DNA from 2 places in the Gynuella sp. genome. Region 1 is predicted to be linked to the other one. Evidence: riboswitches for the same ligand, from Rfam matches in the RefSeq annotation. Region 1 holds a riboswitch; the other holds the start of a gene.
The links. Region 1 has a riboswitch for thiamine pyrophosphate ahead of thiC (phosphomethylpyrimidine synthase ThiC). Riboswitches for the same ligand answer to the same signal wherever they lie in the genome.
Positions count from the first base shown of each region.

Region 2: another riboswitch for thiamine pyrophosphate. It lies ahead of thiB (thiamine ABC transporter substrate binding subunit); the one in region 1 lies ahead of thiC (phosphomethylpyrimidine synthase ThiC).

Region 1 covers NZ_JBNKSF010000052.1:84,259-92,190, forward strand. Annotated here, with positions in the region: gene ACQY6I_RS20350 (DUF1449 domain-containing protein) at 1-568, opposite strand, end outside; gene ACQY6I_RS20355 (methyl-accepting chemotaxis protein) at 814-2,847, opposite strand; TPP riboswitch at 2,986-3,092, shown strand; gene thiC (phosphomethylpyrimidine synthase ThiC) at 3,158-4,969, shown strand; gene thiO (glycine oxidase ThiO) at 4,966-6,009, shown strand; gene thiS (sulfur carrier protein ThiS) at 6,006-6,203, shown strand; gene ACQY6I_RS20375 (thiazole synthase) at 6,205-6,987, shown strand; gene thiE (thiamine phosphate synthase) at 6,988-7,932, shown strand, end outside.
Region 2 covers NZ_JBNKSF010000008.1:39,190-47,121, forward strand. Annotated here, with positions in the region: gene ACQY6I_RS03130 (methyl-accepting chemotaxis protein) at 1-113, shown strand, start outside; gene ACQY6I_RS03135 (NAD(P)/FAD-dependent oxidoreductase) at 132-1,355, opposite strand; gene ACQY6I_RS03140 (phosphotransferase) at 1,348-2,094, opposite strand; TPP riboswitch at 2,138-2,252, shown strand; gene thiB (thiamine ABC transporter substrate binding subunit) at 2,320-3,291, shown strand; gene ACQY6I_RS03150 (thiamine/thiamine pyrophosphate ABC transporter permease ThiP) at 3,267-4,844, shown strand; gene ACQY6I_RS03155 (ATP-binding cassette domain-containing protein) at 4,847-5,458, shown strand; gene ACQY6I_RS03160 (GNAT family N-acetyltransferase) at 6,013-6,795, shown strand; gene ACQY6I_RS03165 (methyl-accepting chemotaxis protein) at 7,031-7,932, shown strand, end outside.

The DNA.
Region 1 (7,932 bases):
TCAGGATCAACCCGGCACCACCATCGTTGAAAAAGGCCTCTCCGAATGTCGCGTCCACACGACTGGTCCGCACCACGGCAATCTGCCCGGTCAGATGTTTAGCCATATCCTGGTAGGGGTCGCTGAATATTTTGCGCAGTGGACGAATAATCAGCGCGGAGGGAATAGAGGCGAGATAAAGGGAGCCCAGGAAAATGACCAGACCCAGCAGGTAATGTACGAAACCCTGACTGGCAACAGGGTTGAGAATGTAATGTACAGCCAGATAACTGATGACCCACCCAAACCATGATAACAATGAGATGACAATGGTTAGCGGAACACCATGAAGACCAAATCTGGACAAGATGCCCGCCAGTGACATATTGACATCAGCACCTTCTGCTGAACCGTTGCCTTCGGGAAGGTCGACATCGATATCAGCAACATCCAGATCAACCAGGCCCAATACCGCAATCAGCCAGAAACACAGGCTCACCCCCAGAAAAAAGGTAAAAATAACGGTCGGGAAAGATCCTATGTTCTGATAAAAAGGATCCATTTTGCTGCTAAGAAAAATAGCGAACACCTTTATCTCCTGATAATAATTGTATCCCTTCGGCCAACTGCATGGTGAATCTGACTACGGGCCATTTCACACTGGCAGGCTATCGATATCGCTGAATTTCCGAGACTTCAGTCACATTTTTATCTGACTGAAAATATACTGCATGCTGACTGCCGCAATTCGGCATCGATATCAACGAAGGACGCAATTAAACTGTATTTCGTTTAAAACTAAAACCCGAAAATCATGAAAATTTTCAGGAGCATTTATTCCAGCTGAAACAAACGTGTATTTTCTTCCTGTTCACCGGCCAGACGGCCCAGCGCTTTAATATGTTCAAAATTGTCACCGGCACGACTGGCAACTTCTTCGGCATTCGCAAAGATATCATTGATATGACTCGCCACATCAGTGGAGATCTGCTGCTGAGATTCGGCAGCCTGATTCATCGATAACACCATATCCTGTACCGCTGACAGTTTTTCACTGATGATTTTGAGAGAGCCGTCGGTGGCACTGGCTTTTTCCACCATCTCGTCAATGCGTCCAACATTCTGGTCCATGTGCGCAACCAACTGATTTGCCAACGTTTGTAACTGACTGACAACGTTGTTAATTTCCACCGTCGATTCCTGGGTTTTAATCGCCAGTGCCCGCACTTCATCGGCCACCACCGCAAACCCTCGCCCCTGTTCACCGGCCCGAGCGGACTCAATGGCGGCATTCAATGCCAGCAGGTTGGTCTGTTCGGCAATTTTGGCAATCATGGTAACCGCTTTTTCGATTTGCCCGGAGTGTTCCTGAAGACCGGTCGACATTTGTTGTGCCGACCCGATATTCCCGCGAAAGCGGTTGATCAGTTCGTTGGTATTGAGAATGCTGTTTATGCTGTCTTCGGTTTCGCTGAATAGTTGTTTGATTTCTGCCAGAGCCAGACCCGAGGATTCACAAACCGCCTGGGTTGCCTGCTCCATTTCGCGGGAGGAGGCAGCAATGTTTTGAGTACTCTGGTGCTGAGCATCCAGGCGCACCTTCAGGCCCTCATCCCGAGCCAGACTGTCTTTAACCAGCTCGCCGATATTTCTGGATTTATCAATCAGAGCCCTTAACAGCTGGCTTAGGTTGGCAACCAGCTCATCGATGCCATGGCCAATATCACCCAGTTCATCCTGTGAAGAGAGTTTCAGCCGATGACTCAGATCGCCCCGGCTGGTCAGGGCCAGGAACCCCAGAATGCTGTCCATAGGCTGACGTATTTTTCTGATCAGCCAGACGGTCAGCAGCACTGAAAATATCACCGACACCAGAACAGTTATGATGACAACATTTTGAGAGTGGCTGTAAAGCTGTTTCGAATCTGTCCGGTTTTGCTGAAGATCAGCGTTTACGACAGTATCCACCTGTGCACTGGCATTAACGACCTGTTTGGCAATCTGCGCCAGCTGAATCATGTTTTCGATGTTGCTCTGTTGCAACTGCAATACCGCCAGCCGTTGAGCCATCAACCCCTGCGGGTCGTTAACCGTTTTAGTCAACATAGCAACATAAGGCGCATATTTTTCATATATGATGGCAGAACCCTGCTCAATAGTCTGATACCGATTCTGGATGAGCATCATCGTCGAGCGGGCACTCTCGATAATTGCCTGCATGTTGGCGGTATCGTTGATCTGGTCCAGTCTGGCCAGGTCATTACGCAGCAGGTTAATCTTATCGGCGATATATTTCTGATTTCCCGGTACGGTTTTTTCTGCCGCAGTCAGCTCCATATAGCTTTTGCGGGCCAGTACTTCGATGACCCGGTCGACCACTTTCATGTCGATGGAAAAATTCAGCCAGACCTTGCTGTATTCTTCGGCTGCCAGTGCATATGTCTGCCGGCTCTGCAACAGAGACTGGCGATCGCGCATCTGTGTTTCAGCAAACCGTACCAGCTCCTGTACGATGACATCGACGGCATCCAGCGCCTCGTTCAAACCCTTCGATGACAAACTGAAATTACGTAGCTCGGTAAGCTGCTGCTGATATTCCTGATAAAGCGTTTGAAACTCGTTCTCATACTGACTTAACTGATCCGGCCGATACTCAGCATAGTGCTCCGAGACAAGACGATTCATACCCGCCATGGCCATAGACAGTTGCTTGTTCTGATCCAGCACCGGAATGATGGTGTCGTTAATATGATCAATATTATTGTTCATCGAACTCAACGCATTGAGTGCCTGCCAGGCCAAAAACAACAACAATGCAATAACAATGGCAAAGCCGGCTGTGGTTCGGTTTACAACGGTGATTCTCATGTATTTACCCGGTTGTTAATTTTTGTTCAGGTCTTTGACAATGTTTTCAGTATAGATCCTGATGACTACTCCTGTTGACCCATTACCGTTTTATCGGCCAAGTAATTGACTTCTGTAAGTCCACACTCGTAGACTTGCCCACAACTCTCGGGGAGCCTTGTCCCATGACATGGCTGAGACGCGCAAGCGGACCCGTTGAACCTGATCCGGTTAATACCAGCGTAGGGAAGAGTCAGTCCATGAAACTCATGCACATCATTTCAGTTTTCATAGGCCGATCCTCAGGTATTAACAAACCAGAGGAGGCAATATGAACAAAGATACCCGTAGTTTTCCTACCACCGTCAGCCGCGATCCGTTACCCGGCAGCCGAAAAATCCACGTGCCCAGCCCTTTTCATCATGGTATTTCAGTTCCCATGCGGGCCATTGATCTGAGCGATCAATCAACCGTCACGGTCTATGACAGCTCCGGTCCTTACACCGACCCGCAACAGACAATTGATATTCATCGTGGTTTACCGCCCGTGAGAACCGAATGGCTCGATCAGCGCGGCGACAATGAGGCTCGCACGGTAACAGCCTGCGACCGCGACACTGAAAAGTTTCCACTTTTTGGTCACTCCCGCATCATCCGACAGGCGCGGGAAGGCCGTAATGTCAGTCAGATGCACTATGCCCGGCTCGGCATTATCACTGCAGAAATGGAGTACGTGGCAGTACGGGAAAACCAGAACCGCGAGCAGTTACGCAGTGAGTTTGATACCGATGAACGCCAGCGGCGTCTGGCCGGACAGTCATTCGGCGCCCAACTACAACCCATCACCCCCGAATTCGTACGCGAAGAAATTGCCGCTGGTCGCGCCATCATTCCGGCCAATATCAATCATCCGGAACTGGAGCCGATGATTATAGGACGGAATTTCCTGGTAAAAGTGAATGCCAACATCGGTAACTCGGCACTGAATTCGAATATTGCCGAAGAAGTGGAAAAGATGGTCTGGGCCACTCACTGGGGAGCGGATACGGTTATGGATCTTTCCACCGGACAGGACATTCATGAAACCCGCGAATACATCATCCGTAATTCTCCGGTACCTATCGGCACGGTGCCACTCTATCAGGCACTGGAAAAGGTCAACGGCGTGGCCGAGGATCTCAATTGGGAAGTGTTTCGCGACACCCTGATCGAACAGGCAGAACAAGGGGTTGATTACTTCACCATTCATGCCGGCATTCGCCTGGCCGACATCCCCAAGACCGTGGACCGGGTCACCGGCATCGTCTCGCGCGGTGGGTCAATCATGGCCAAGTGGTGTATTGCTCACCATCAGGAGAGTTTCCTGTACACCCACTTTGAAGATATCTGCAAGATCATGAAGCGCTACGATGTCAGCTTTTCTCTCGGTGATGGTTTGCGTCCCGGCTCTCTTGCCGATGCCAACGACGACGCTCAGTTCAGTGAACTGATCACTCTCGGTGAGCTGACCAAGATTGCCTGGCAACATGATGTACAGGTGATGATCGAAGGACCGGGTCATGTACCCATGCATCTGATTCAGGAAAACATGGACATGCAACTAAAGCATTGCCATGAGGCACCGTTTTACACCTTGGGGCCGCTGACCACGGATATTGCCCCCGGTTACGATCATTTCACCAGTGGCATCGGTGCGGCGATGATCGGCTGGTTTGGCTGTGCCATGCTGTGTTATGTCACCCCCAAGGAACATCTTGGGCTACCTGACCGGGACGATGTCAAAGAAGGATTGATAACCTACAAAATTGCGGCCCATGCAGCTGATGTGGCCAAGGGTCACCCGGGTGCCCGCTACCGCGACGACATGCTGTCCAAGGCCCGCTTCGAATTTCGCTGGGAGGATCAGTTCAATCTGGGACTTGATCCGCTCAGAGCCCGACAATATCACGATGCAACCCTGCCCAAGCAGTCGGCCAAAACCGCGCACTTCTGCTCCATGTGCGGCCCCAAATTCTGCTCCATGAAAATCACCCAGGACGTCCGTGATTTTGCGCAACAGGGCATGCAGGAAAAATCCCGCGAGTTCCGCGATGGTGGTGCCGAGATCTATCTTAAGGACGTCGCCGGAGAAGCGTCTTCATGAATCACATTGCCATCGTTGGAGCTGGACTGATCGGCCGGGCCATGGCCTGGCAACTGCTACAAACCGGTCAGCGGGTAACCTTGTTTGACCGGGACAGGATCGACGGTGATGAGGCCGCCGCCTACACCGCCGGCGGGATGATCTCGCCGTTATCAGAGATTGAAGTACTGGAACCGGCATTACTGCAACTGGCCAGACAGTCACTGCAATTGTGGCCAGCGCTGGTGGACTCACTGGGTCAAGAGGTGGATTTTCATAATCATGGCTCGTTGATTATCTCTCACCCTCAGGATAGCACTGCCCACCAGCGTTTTCTGAAACAGTTACAGCAGCACACCCACCCGACAGCAGAAGAATATGCCTGGCTGAATGCCAGTCAGCTGCGTCAGCAGGAGCCGGAACTGTTGCCGAATTTTCAGCAGGCAGTGTTGTTACCGGAGGAAAGCTGGGTGGATCCGGCACGTCTGATGCCGGCACTGGCGGAGCGAATTCTGCCACTTTGCGAACACTGGCACAGTGGTTGCGAAGTCACGGCCATCGAGCCTCATACTGTCAGCTGTGGGTTGGACAGCCACCGCTTCGATCTGGTGGTCGACTGTCGTGGCATGGGAGCCCAAAAAGATCTGCCGGGCCTGCGCGGCGTGCGTGGTGAAGTGGCACGCTTTCATGCGCCAGAGGTCAGACTGACGCATCTGATTCGGCTAATGCACCCTCGCTACTGCCTCTACATCGTGCCGCGTGCCGGCCAGCGATATCTGATTGGTGCCACCCAGATCGAAAGTGAAGATCGTGGACCGGTCAGCGTGCGTTCGGCGCTGGAACTGTTGTCAGCGGTATACAGCCTGCACAAAGGGTTTGCCGAAGCCCGCATAGAAGCATTCAAAACCAACCTGCGTCCGGCCATGCCGGATAACCAACCACTTTTGAGCCTGCAATCCGGACTGATGCGTATTAACGGTTTGTTCCGACATGGTTTCATGTTGGCGCCAGCCATCACCGCACAGGCTCTGCAACAGCTTCAACAGCAAGGTTATCTATGAACATTATCGTGAATGGTAAACAAGAGCATGTGACAGAGCATGAAAATCTGCAGCAATTGCTTGAAGCCCGGGGCCTCAACCGTGGCTTTGCAGTCATGTTGAACCGCCAGCTGGTCACCCGTAGCGAGTATCCCAATACCCGGCTTGCGGATCAGGATCAGGTAGACATCATTGTTCCCATGCAGGGAGGCTGATATGTGGCAACTGGCAGATACAACCCTGGACAGTCACTTACTGATCGGTACGGCCCGCTATCCGTCACCAGAGATCATGATCGAAGCCATTCGCGCCAGCGGCGCGCAGGTGGCCACCATTTCCATCAAACGGCAGAATCCGCGCGAACGCAGCGGTGATCAGTTCTGGCAGCTGTTGTCCCAAATGAAGCTGCAGCTACTGCCCAATACCGCCCACTGTTATTCCGCCCGCGAAGCCATCGAGACAGCAATGATCGCCAGAGAGTTGTTCGATACCCACTGGATCAAACTGGAAGTGCTGGGCAGCGAATATCAGCTTAATCCGGACCCGTTTGCGCTGGTGGAGGCCGCCGCAGAACTCATCGCTCAAGGCTTTGAGGTGTTTCCATACTGTACCGACGATCTTGCCCTGGGCGAACGCCTGGTGAATCTTGGCTGTCGGATTCTGATGCCCTGGGCCGCACCGATTGGCACGGGTAAAGGACTGCTGAATCCATACGCGCTGACCATGTTGCGGCAGCGGTTTCCAGACATCACCCTGATCGTCGACGCCGGTATTGGTCTGCCATCCCACGCGGCTAAGGCCATGGAGCTGGGCTATGACGGCATACTGCTCAATACCGCCGTGGCGCAGAGTCACGACCCGGTGATCATGGCCAAGGCCTTTGCCCATGGCATTGAAGCCGGCCGGCTGGCCAGAGCCGCCGGACCAATGGCCGAACAGGACGTTGCCCATCCTTCAACCCCGGCTATAGATCGTCCCTTCTGGCATCAGGAGCCTTAAATGCTACCGCAGATATTATGCCTGGCTGCCACCGACAGCGGCGGTATCGCCGGACTGAACATGGACATCCGCTGTGCCAGTGCCCTGAACGTTCACGCACGCACAGTGGTAACCGCAACCAGCAGTCAAAATCATCATGGACTAACAGCTCTCAATCCAGTCCCGGACGACAGCTTCATCAGCCAGCTGCACAGCCATGACGGGGCACCGATACAGGCAGTTAAAATTGGCGTCCCTGGAAATGCCCGCCAGTTATCTCTGACCGCTGACTGGCTGGCATCGCAGACGCGGCCAGTGATTCTCGATCCCGTGTTTACAGCCACGATTGGCGGGGATTTCTACGATGCTTCCAGCCTGACCGAACTGCGCCAAGCGCTGTTGCCACAGGTCACCCTGATCACTCCCAACATTCCGGAAGCCGAACGCTTATGCAATTGCCGGATTCTGACGCCGGACGACATGATTACGGCAGCGCAGCAGTTGCTGGGGTTTGGCATACAGGCTGTCTTGCTGAAAGGGGGGCACCTGAACGGCCAATTCTGCTGCGATTACTATGTCGATCAGCAACGGGCTTTCTGGCTGCGGACAACACGATCCGACGCAACCAATCAGCGCGCGACCGGTTGTCTGCTGTCGACCTCCATTACCTCGGCCCTGGCCCTCGGGTATTCCCTGGCCGATGCCGTGGTGATCGGCAGGATGGCTATCAGTCAGGGCTTGCGCCAGGGTTATGGTCTGGCACAGCAGGAAGGACCGGTCCGGATCAATCATTTTCCCGATCATCCGCAGGATCTGCCGGAACTGTACGACCACTACTCTGACGCCACTGTCAGTCCATTTCCGGCATGTGATCGCAACCTTGGCCTGTATCCGGTGGTGGATGATGTCGGTTGGATTCAACGACTGCTGCCCTTCGGTCTTCAGACCATTCAGCTACGCATCAAG
Region 2 (7,932 bases), on a different contig from region 1:
CAGCTCTGTCACAACAGGCCAACGAGCAAGTGGATCAGGCAGGTTCCTACAGTCACAGCGTTAATCAGCAAACCGAAACCTTGAGTACACAACTGGCTGGATTCAAATGGTGATACCGGGCTGAGCTGACATCAGCGTTCAATCGATGTCAGCCACTGTCTTACGCCCTGCCCGGCCAGGTAGCCGCTGGCAAAGCAGGCGGTTAACAAATAACCGCCGGTCGGGGCATCCCAATCCAGCATCTCTCCGGCAGCAAATACGCCGGGGAGCCTTTTTAACATGAGCTGTTCATCCAACTCTGAAAACTGAATGCCTCCGGCGGTACTGATGGCTTCGTCAATGGGGCGTGGGGAATCGATGACTAGTTTCAAGGTTTTGATGGTACGGATCAGGTCTTCATGCCGGTTCAAATCGCAATCCGGCCCGGAACATTCCCGCAACAGGGCATATTTGACACCAGAAAGATTCAGGCGTTTACGCAGATAACTGCTCATGGACTCTTTGCCTCTGGGCTTGCTGAGGCGGGCGCGTATTTTATCTTCAGAAAGATCCGGCAGCAGATCCACCCACACATGGCACTTCCCCGTCTGCAGGCATTCTCTGATCGGACGGGACATGGCATAAACCAGCGAACCTTCCAGACCATAATGACTCAGCACCATCTCCCCCTTTCTAAAGTGACAGCCATCGACTGACAACGCCACTGACTTTAACGCCTGACCGGCAAATTGCTGTATATAATCCGTCCAGGAAAGATTAAATCCGCAATTACTGGGTTGTAAGGGCGCAATGACAACATCACGCTCGGTTAACGCTGCCTGCCACTGACCATCTGATCCAAGTTTTTTCCAACTGCCGCCACCCATGGCCAGTATCACCGCATCAGCCGATACCAATACCGGCTGTTGCTCATGCCGGTCAAACAATCGTAGTTGACCATCCGATTGCCAACCCTGCCACTGATGCTGCAAGTGAAACCTTACCCCAGCCTGTCGTAACCTGGATAACCAGCGGCGTAGTAACGGCGCTGCTTTCTTCTGAGCAGGGAAGACCCGGCCAGAACTGCCAACAAAGGTTTCGATCCCCAGACCAGCACACCACTGTCTTAATTCCTCTGGCCCGAAACTCTGTAACCAGCTCGCTACCCTGCCATCGGAATCCTGGTAGCGCGCAATGAATTGTGGCAATGGCTCGCTGTGGGTGATATTCAGCCCACCAATGCCGGCACGCAAAAATTTACGGGCCACCGAAGGCATGGCGTCATAAATGTCCACCTGTACACCATGACCGGCCAATTGTTCTGCTGCCATCAAACCTGCCGGTCCGGCACCAATCACGATTACTTTTTTATTCACGGGCCAGGTACCAGAGTCTGGCCAACATTTGATTGCATATTTTCGCCTGTTGTAAATATTGATCGACCATATCGGTCGGATACCGCCGGCAGACCGGCAGTTGTTGTAACTGGGGCATAGAAAAATGCCAATGATGCTGAACATTAGCCAGTTCCAGCCAGGCATTTCCGATACCGGAATATTCCCAGTCGATGATGACCATGCGCCCATCTGCCACCAGTACATTTCCTGGATGCAAATCCTGATGGATCAGACAACGATCATCCGGCAGCCTCTGTAAATGCATATGCAGTTGTTCAAGCTCGAATAATGCCTGAGGCAGTTGTTGCAAGCGATACCGGTATCCCGCAAACAGATGAGCGTAATCAAACCAGGGACCGGATGCCGTCTGCTGCAATGCATGAAGAGCCCGTAAAACCACCGGAGCCGTTATCGACACATCCGCAGCGGGCAGTCCGTGATAACGCATCAGGCAAAAACCCAGATCAATGTCGTTGCGAATAATATCTGGTGCCCAATCCTGTCCGGCAATCAGTTGTAAGACCTGATCTTCCTGTTTCCGGTCGACCCCAAAACTGATGTCATCACCGGCATTGACCCGCAAGACGTAACGATCACCGGCACCATCTCCGGTAAACAGATAATTGCTGGTATTGCCGGCATCCAGATATCGCCACTCCGCGACAGCAGGCAACCACTGCCGTAGCTCAGCCTGTATGGCAGTGGGGATTTGGTTCACAATCAATGATTTGGCTATCCATTTGAAAAGCTTTACACTAGCGCCCGTCTCATCGGGGTGCCATGATAACTGACAGAAATCGACGTTCCATGGCTGAGAGTTTACCCGTAGAACCTGATCCAGTTAATACTGGCGTAGGAAATGGGCTATCTCTGCAGTTAAAGAGAACATTCCTCACAACCTGCAACACAGCATTTCCCACGCCCTCATGATTGAGGAGCTTATATGAATAAGTGGCTACTGCCATTAAGTCTGCTGGCTGGTTTTGTCCAGTCTGAAACCCTAACAGTTTATACCTATGATTCCTTTACCTCTGAATGGGGTCCCGGTCCACAACTGGAACAAGCCTTTGAACAACAGTGCGACTGCGACCTGACATTTGTGGCCGCGGAAGATGGCGTAGCCATTCTGAACCGATTGAAAATTGAAGGCCGAAACACCAAGGCCGATGTCATTTTAGGCATTGATGCGCCGTTGATGGAAAGCGCTGTCGAACAGCATCTGGTCCAGCAGCACTCTTTGCCGAGCGATGGACTAAAAGCCGATCTGCATTGGCAGAACACCTACTTCCTGCCGTTTGATTATGGCTATTTTGCGTTCATCTATAACCGTGATCAAATCAAACAACCGGCCCAGTCGATGGCCGAACTGTTGGCCTCAAAAGCAACAGTGATCTATCAGGATCCGCGTACCAGCACACCCGGACAGGGATTGTTGCTGTGGATCAACAGCCTGTATCCGGATAACGCCGAACAAGCTTGGGAACAGCTGAACAGCCATACCGTAACAGTGACCAAAGGCTGGTCCGAAGCGTACAACATGTTCCTGGAAGGCAGTGCTGATTATGTACTCAGCTATACCACCTCACCGGCCTATCATATGGTGGCGGAAAATGAAAACCGCTATCAGGCAGCAGAGTTCAACGAAGGCCACATTGCCCAGATCGAGGTGGCCGGCATCAGCCAGTATGCCCATCAACCAGAACTGGCCCGTCAGTTTCTGACGTTTCTGACTTCCAAAACCGCGCAGGAAATCATTCCGGTGACCAACTGGATGCTACCAGTTATTGATGATGTGTCACTGCCCGAAGCATTCTCAACATTGGTACAACCCAAAGCCATCGCAATCGATTACCCGCAATTCACTCAACAACGTGAACAGTGGATCAAGACTTGGCGCTCAATAGCCGCACAATAGCGGCAGCGTTGGCACTGTGCATTCTGTGCAGTGCCACACTGCTGTCTTTTTCCGGACTGACATTATTCCGCACCGGTGGATTCTCTCTCTCGTTGCTGACCGATGACTATATTCTGGGCATTACCCGCTTTAGTCTCTGGCAGGCGTTTTTAAGTGCGCTGATCAGCACTGTGGCAGCCATCCCTATTGCCAGGGCATTGTTTTATTTTCGTGCTTCCGGCAGTAGCCGCTGGTTATTGCATCTGTCCTTGCTGGCTTTTGTAATGCCGACGCTGATCCTCATCACCGGACTGGTCATCCTGTTAGGTCCCAAAGGCCTCGTCACACCACTGCTGAAACACTGGTTACCCCACTGGAACCTGTATGGTCTCAGCGGCATCCTGATAGCCCATGTTTATCTTAATCTGCCTTTTGCTGTGCGTTCGCTGTACTTGCGGCTGCAACAAATACCCGAAGCATCATGGCGCTTAACAGAACAGTTCCGGCTACCCTGGTGGCAAGTCTGGCGGCAGGTGGAATGGCCGATACTGCGGCCAACACTGCTGCTGATTGGCGGTTTTATATTTATGCTGTGCTTCAACAGCTTTGCCATTGTACTCGCACTCGGTGGTGGGCCACGGGCTACGACTCTGGAGGTCGCTATTTATCAGGCCCTGAAATACGACTTCAATATGAATGAGGCCTTGCTGCTGGCCTGGCTGCAATTAATTCTAAGTGGTTCAGTGCTGCTACTGGTCAACGTATCCGGTCGCATCAGCTGGCTGAATCACCCCAGTATTCGCCAAACGGTTCAACCGCCAAAACGCTTGCAGCAATGGATCTGGATGCCACTTCTACAGGTGGGTTTCTGGCTGTTTTTACTGGCACCGATCATTGCCATTGTAGTACGTCTGCTGTCACAGGATCTGACCAATCTGAACAGCACTGCAATTATCCGTGCAACTGGATGGTCACTACTGTTCGCATTGGTATCCGCGAGTCTGGCAACTGCACTCGGTTGGGCATTACTGCTACCCGTCAGATTTTTTCGTAATCAGCGTAACGGTGCACGTCAACATATTATGGAGTGGATTGCTACTCACACACTACCGCTACCAGCAATGGTCATTTCCGTGGGGATATTTATTGTAGTGATTTCCCGTGGGTGGCTGGAGCAGTCACAACCACTCTGGATCATCTGGATCAACGCAGTCATCGCCTGCCCGTTCGTAATCTCACAACTTAAGTCACCGCTGTTTACATTTGATCTGTTATATCAACGACAATTGCAAAACTGGCGGCCTTCTGCCTGGCAACAAACATGGGTGGAATTGAAATACCTGCGTACCATTCTAATACAGACATTTGCCCTGGCCTGGGTTCTGTGTTTGGGGGATGTCGCTGTATTTTCCATTTTTGGCGACAATGAGATTGCCACCCTGCCCTGGTTGATTTATCAGTTTGCTGGCAGTTATCAAATGTATAATGCAGCCTTTGCCTCAATGTGTCTGCTGTTGATCTGTGCGATCAGCATTGTTTTGATGGAACGTTACCATGGTGAAAATGGCAAATAGTCATGCTCGAAATTGATCACATAGAAGTTGTCCGTGAGCATCAGTTGACGCTCAGTTATGACGTTACAGTTAAAACTGGTTGCCTGCTGATTATCCGAGGCCCAAGTGGGGTCGGAAAAACGACACTACTGGATGCCATTGCCGGATTTGTGCCTGTCAGAGCGGGCCAAATTCGCTGGCATGGACAACCTGTGGAGCATTTGCCGGCGCGAAATCGTCCGGTCACATCGATGTTTCAGAGTAATAATTTATTCAGCCACCTGACCGTAGCCGAAAATCTGAAACTGGCACTACCTCATCTTACCCCCAAAGAGCTTCAACAGAGATTAGCCGAAATTGATCTGGCTGATCAGAATAACAAGCTCAGTTCACAGCTGTCGGGTGGCCAGGCCCAGCGGGTAGCCTTACTGGCCAGCGTATACAGACCGGAACCGCTGCTGTTATTGGACGAACCATTTTCTGCACTGGATCAGTGCACTAGCAGACAAATCCAATACTGGTTAAAGGAAAATGTCCGGCAACTGAACAAAACTGTCATACTGGTCAGTCATGACGATACACTGACCCGTGAAATTTTCGCGGAACAGGCAACGATACTGGAGCTCAGTTCCTGAGCATTATTGCCTAACACTGTCAGACAATAATCTTTCACACCCAACTCGATTACGTTGAACCAATTGTCAGTTATTTTTTTTCTGTCAGGGGATTTTATCTTTATTAAGATCCGTTAAAGTAACATACCTGCTGGCCGCTATATGATCCGTAGTGGCCAGTTTTTACCGATCGGGTCATGTCCATAACCGGCGGGTAATCAGCATGATGAAATATATCGGCGACATAGCGAAAAGGCGCATTGTTTTTACGCACGGATTGAGGTACTAAACACTGATGCATATTATGAATAAACAGGCGGGATCCGGTCACGACATCGACGACCAGTCCGAACAGAACACTTAGATCCAACTATTACGCCGGCAAGCATTTGTATCTGGTGAATAGTGTCTAGCAAAGACGCATTATCTTTGGTTACAGCCAATTAAAGTGCCACAAAATTAAGGTATTTCGTGCAATATTGCCAGCACCCGGGGGCGATAATCAAAGAAATCAGAATAATCTGTTTGATTGCCGGGTTAATAGAAATGATGATTGGTTGTCAGGAGAACAGGACATGAAGATTTCTAGGCAGGAGATCATAAAACTGCATCATCAGTATGAGCGAACTGAACTGGAAGAATATGGTTACCAACGTATTGTCACTGACCATACTATACGACAGATTGCCGACAGCCCCCAAGGCAGTTTTATCAGCGCGTTTAATGTGCCAGAGGACCACCTGGACCTGATTATCGAAAATGAAATCGACGCATTTAAGCAGCTGGGAAAAGGATTTGAATGGAAAGTTTACAGTTATGACAATCCCTCGAATATTGGAGCACGACTGATACATCATGGCCTTCGTGAAGACGACAATGAATCATTCATGGTATTGGATCTGAACACCCACATTGATTGTGTTTCAATGGGTCATTCAAGTACTCTGATTCCAGTCAGAGATGCATCAGGTGTGCGCAAAGCTATCGATGTTCAACGGCAAATATGGCCACAGACATTCGATGAATTTGAAAACTCTCTGTGCCAGCGCCTTGAGCAAAGCCCGGAAACCATTTCCATGTACCTGGTTCAGGATAGTGGTCAAACTGTTGCATCCGGATGGATTACGTATCAGCCAAACAGTCCTTTTGCCGGACTCTGGGGAGGATCAACTTTGCCGGGCTATCGCAGCAGAGGACATTATCGAAACTTACTGGCTGCTAGAGCGTGGGAAGCCAGAGAGCGGGGAGTTCGCTATCTAACAATTGATGCTTCTGAAATGAGTCATCCTATTGTTGAAAGTCTCGGTTTTGAAAAAATCAGTGACACTCGTGGATATCGTTATGAAATATTATGTTAATTGCCACGATCACAATTGTTATATATGCACATAAATAAAATAAAAGCAGTGGATTAGAAATACCAGTAGCCTCCAATGCACGATAATCTGGTACGATCAAAGCCAGAAAAACAGAGTTCTGAGCTTTTAAAAATATCGTTATCGCCTATTAATAGCTACGCAATATCAACAAAAATATTCTATGCTTAGGTCATACGAACAAACGATTTTAATACAGTGAAAATAAGGTTACCGGGTGAATAAATACGTATCAGTACAGGCAAAGATTTTAATACCGTTGGCTGTCATTTTTCTGGTTACTATGGGCCTGGTCAGTGCTTATTCTGCTAATCAGCAAAAACAGGAAGCTGTCGTAAACTCTACTGACAACACCACCGCCCTGATCAATGCCTACATGGATAGCCTGAATGCCATGATGTTCAGTGGCAGCATGGCTATGCGGGAAACATTACGACAAAAAATAATGTCGCAAGATGAAGTAAAAGAAACCCGGGTGCTGCGTGGAGAAGCGGTCACGAATCTGTTCGGACCTGGTTTTGATTCCGAAAAGCCAGTTGATGAGCTTGATCGTAAAGGACTCAATGGCGAGCGTTCAGTGGTACTGGAAAAAATAGATGGCGAACGGATACTCACCATCGTACAGCCTTTTTTTGCCTCGCAAAATCACAACGGCACCAATTGCCTGAGTTGTCATAATGTACCGGAGAAAACACTGCTTGGTGCCATTCGAATGTCTTATTCTCTGGGCAAGATCGATTCCGCTGTTGAAAAAGGAATATGGACGATGCTGGGTATCAACATGGTCATCTTTGCTGTTGGCCTGATACTCATTGGCCTGCTGGTTCGTTCGGTGGTGATTTCACCGTTACGCCAGGTTCGTCAGACCATGTCCGAAGTGGCTGCCAATACTGACCTGAGCCTTAGAATTCATCTCAAATCCCATGACGAATTCAAGGATGTAGGCTTCGCCATTAACGAAATGCTGGATCACTTCAGTTTGACGATCAAGGACCTTATCAATACCGGTGACCGCTTGAGTCGTTCGTCGGATCAACTGCTCGAAGTGGCCGACCAGACGCAACATGATATCTCTGAACAGGAACAACAGGTCCATTATCTGACTACTGCGATTGAACA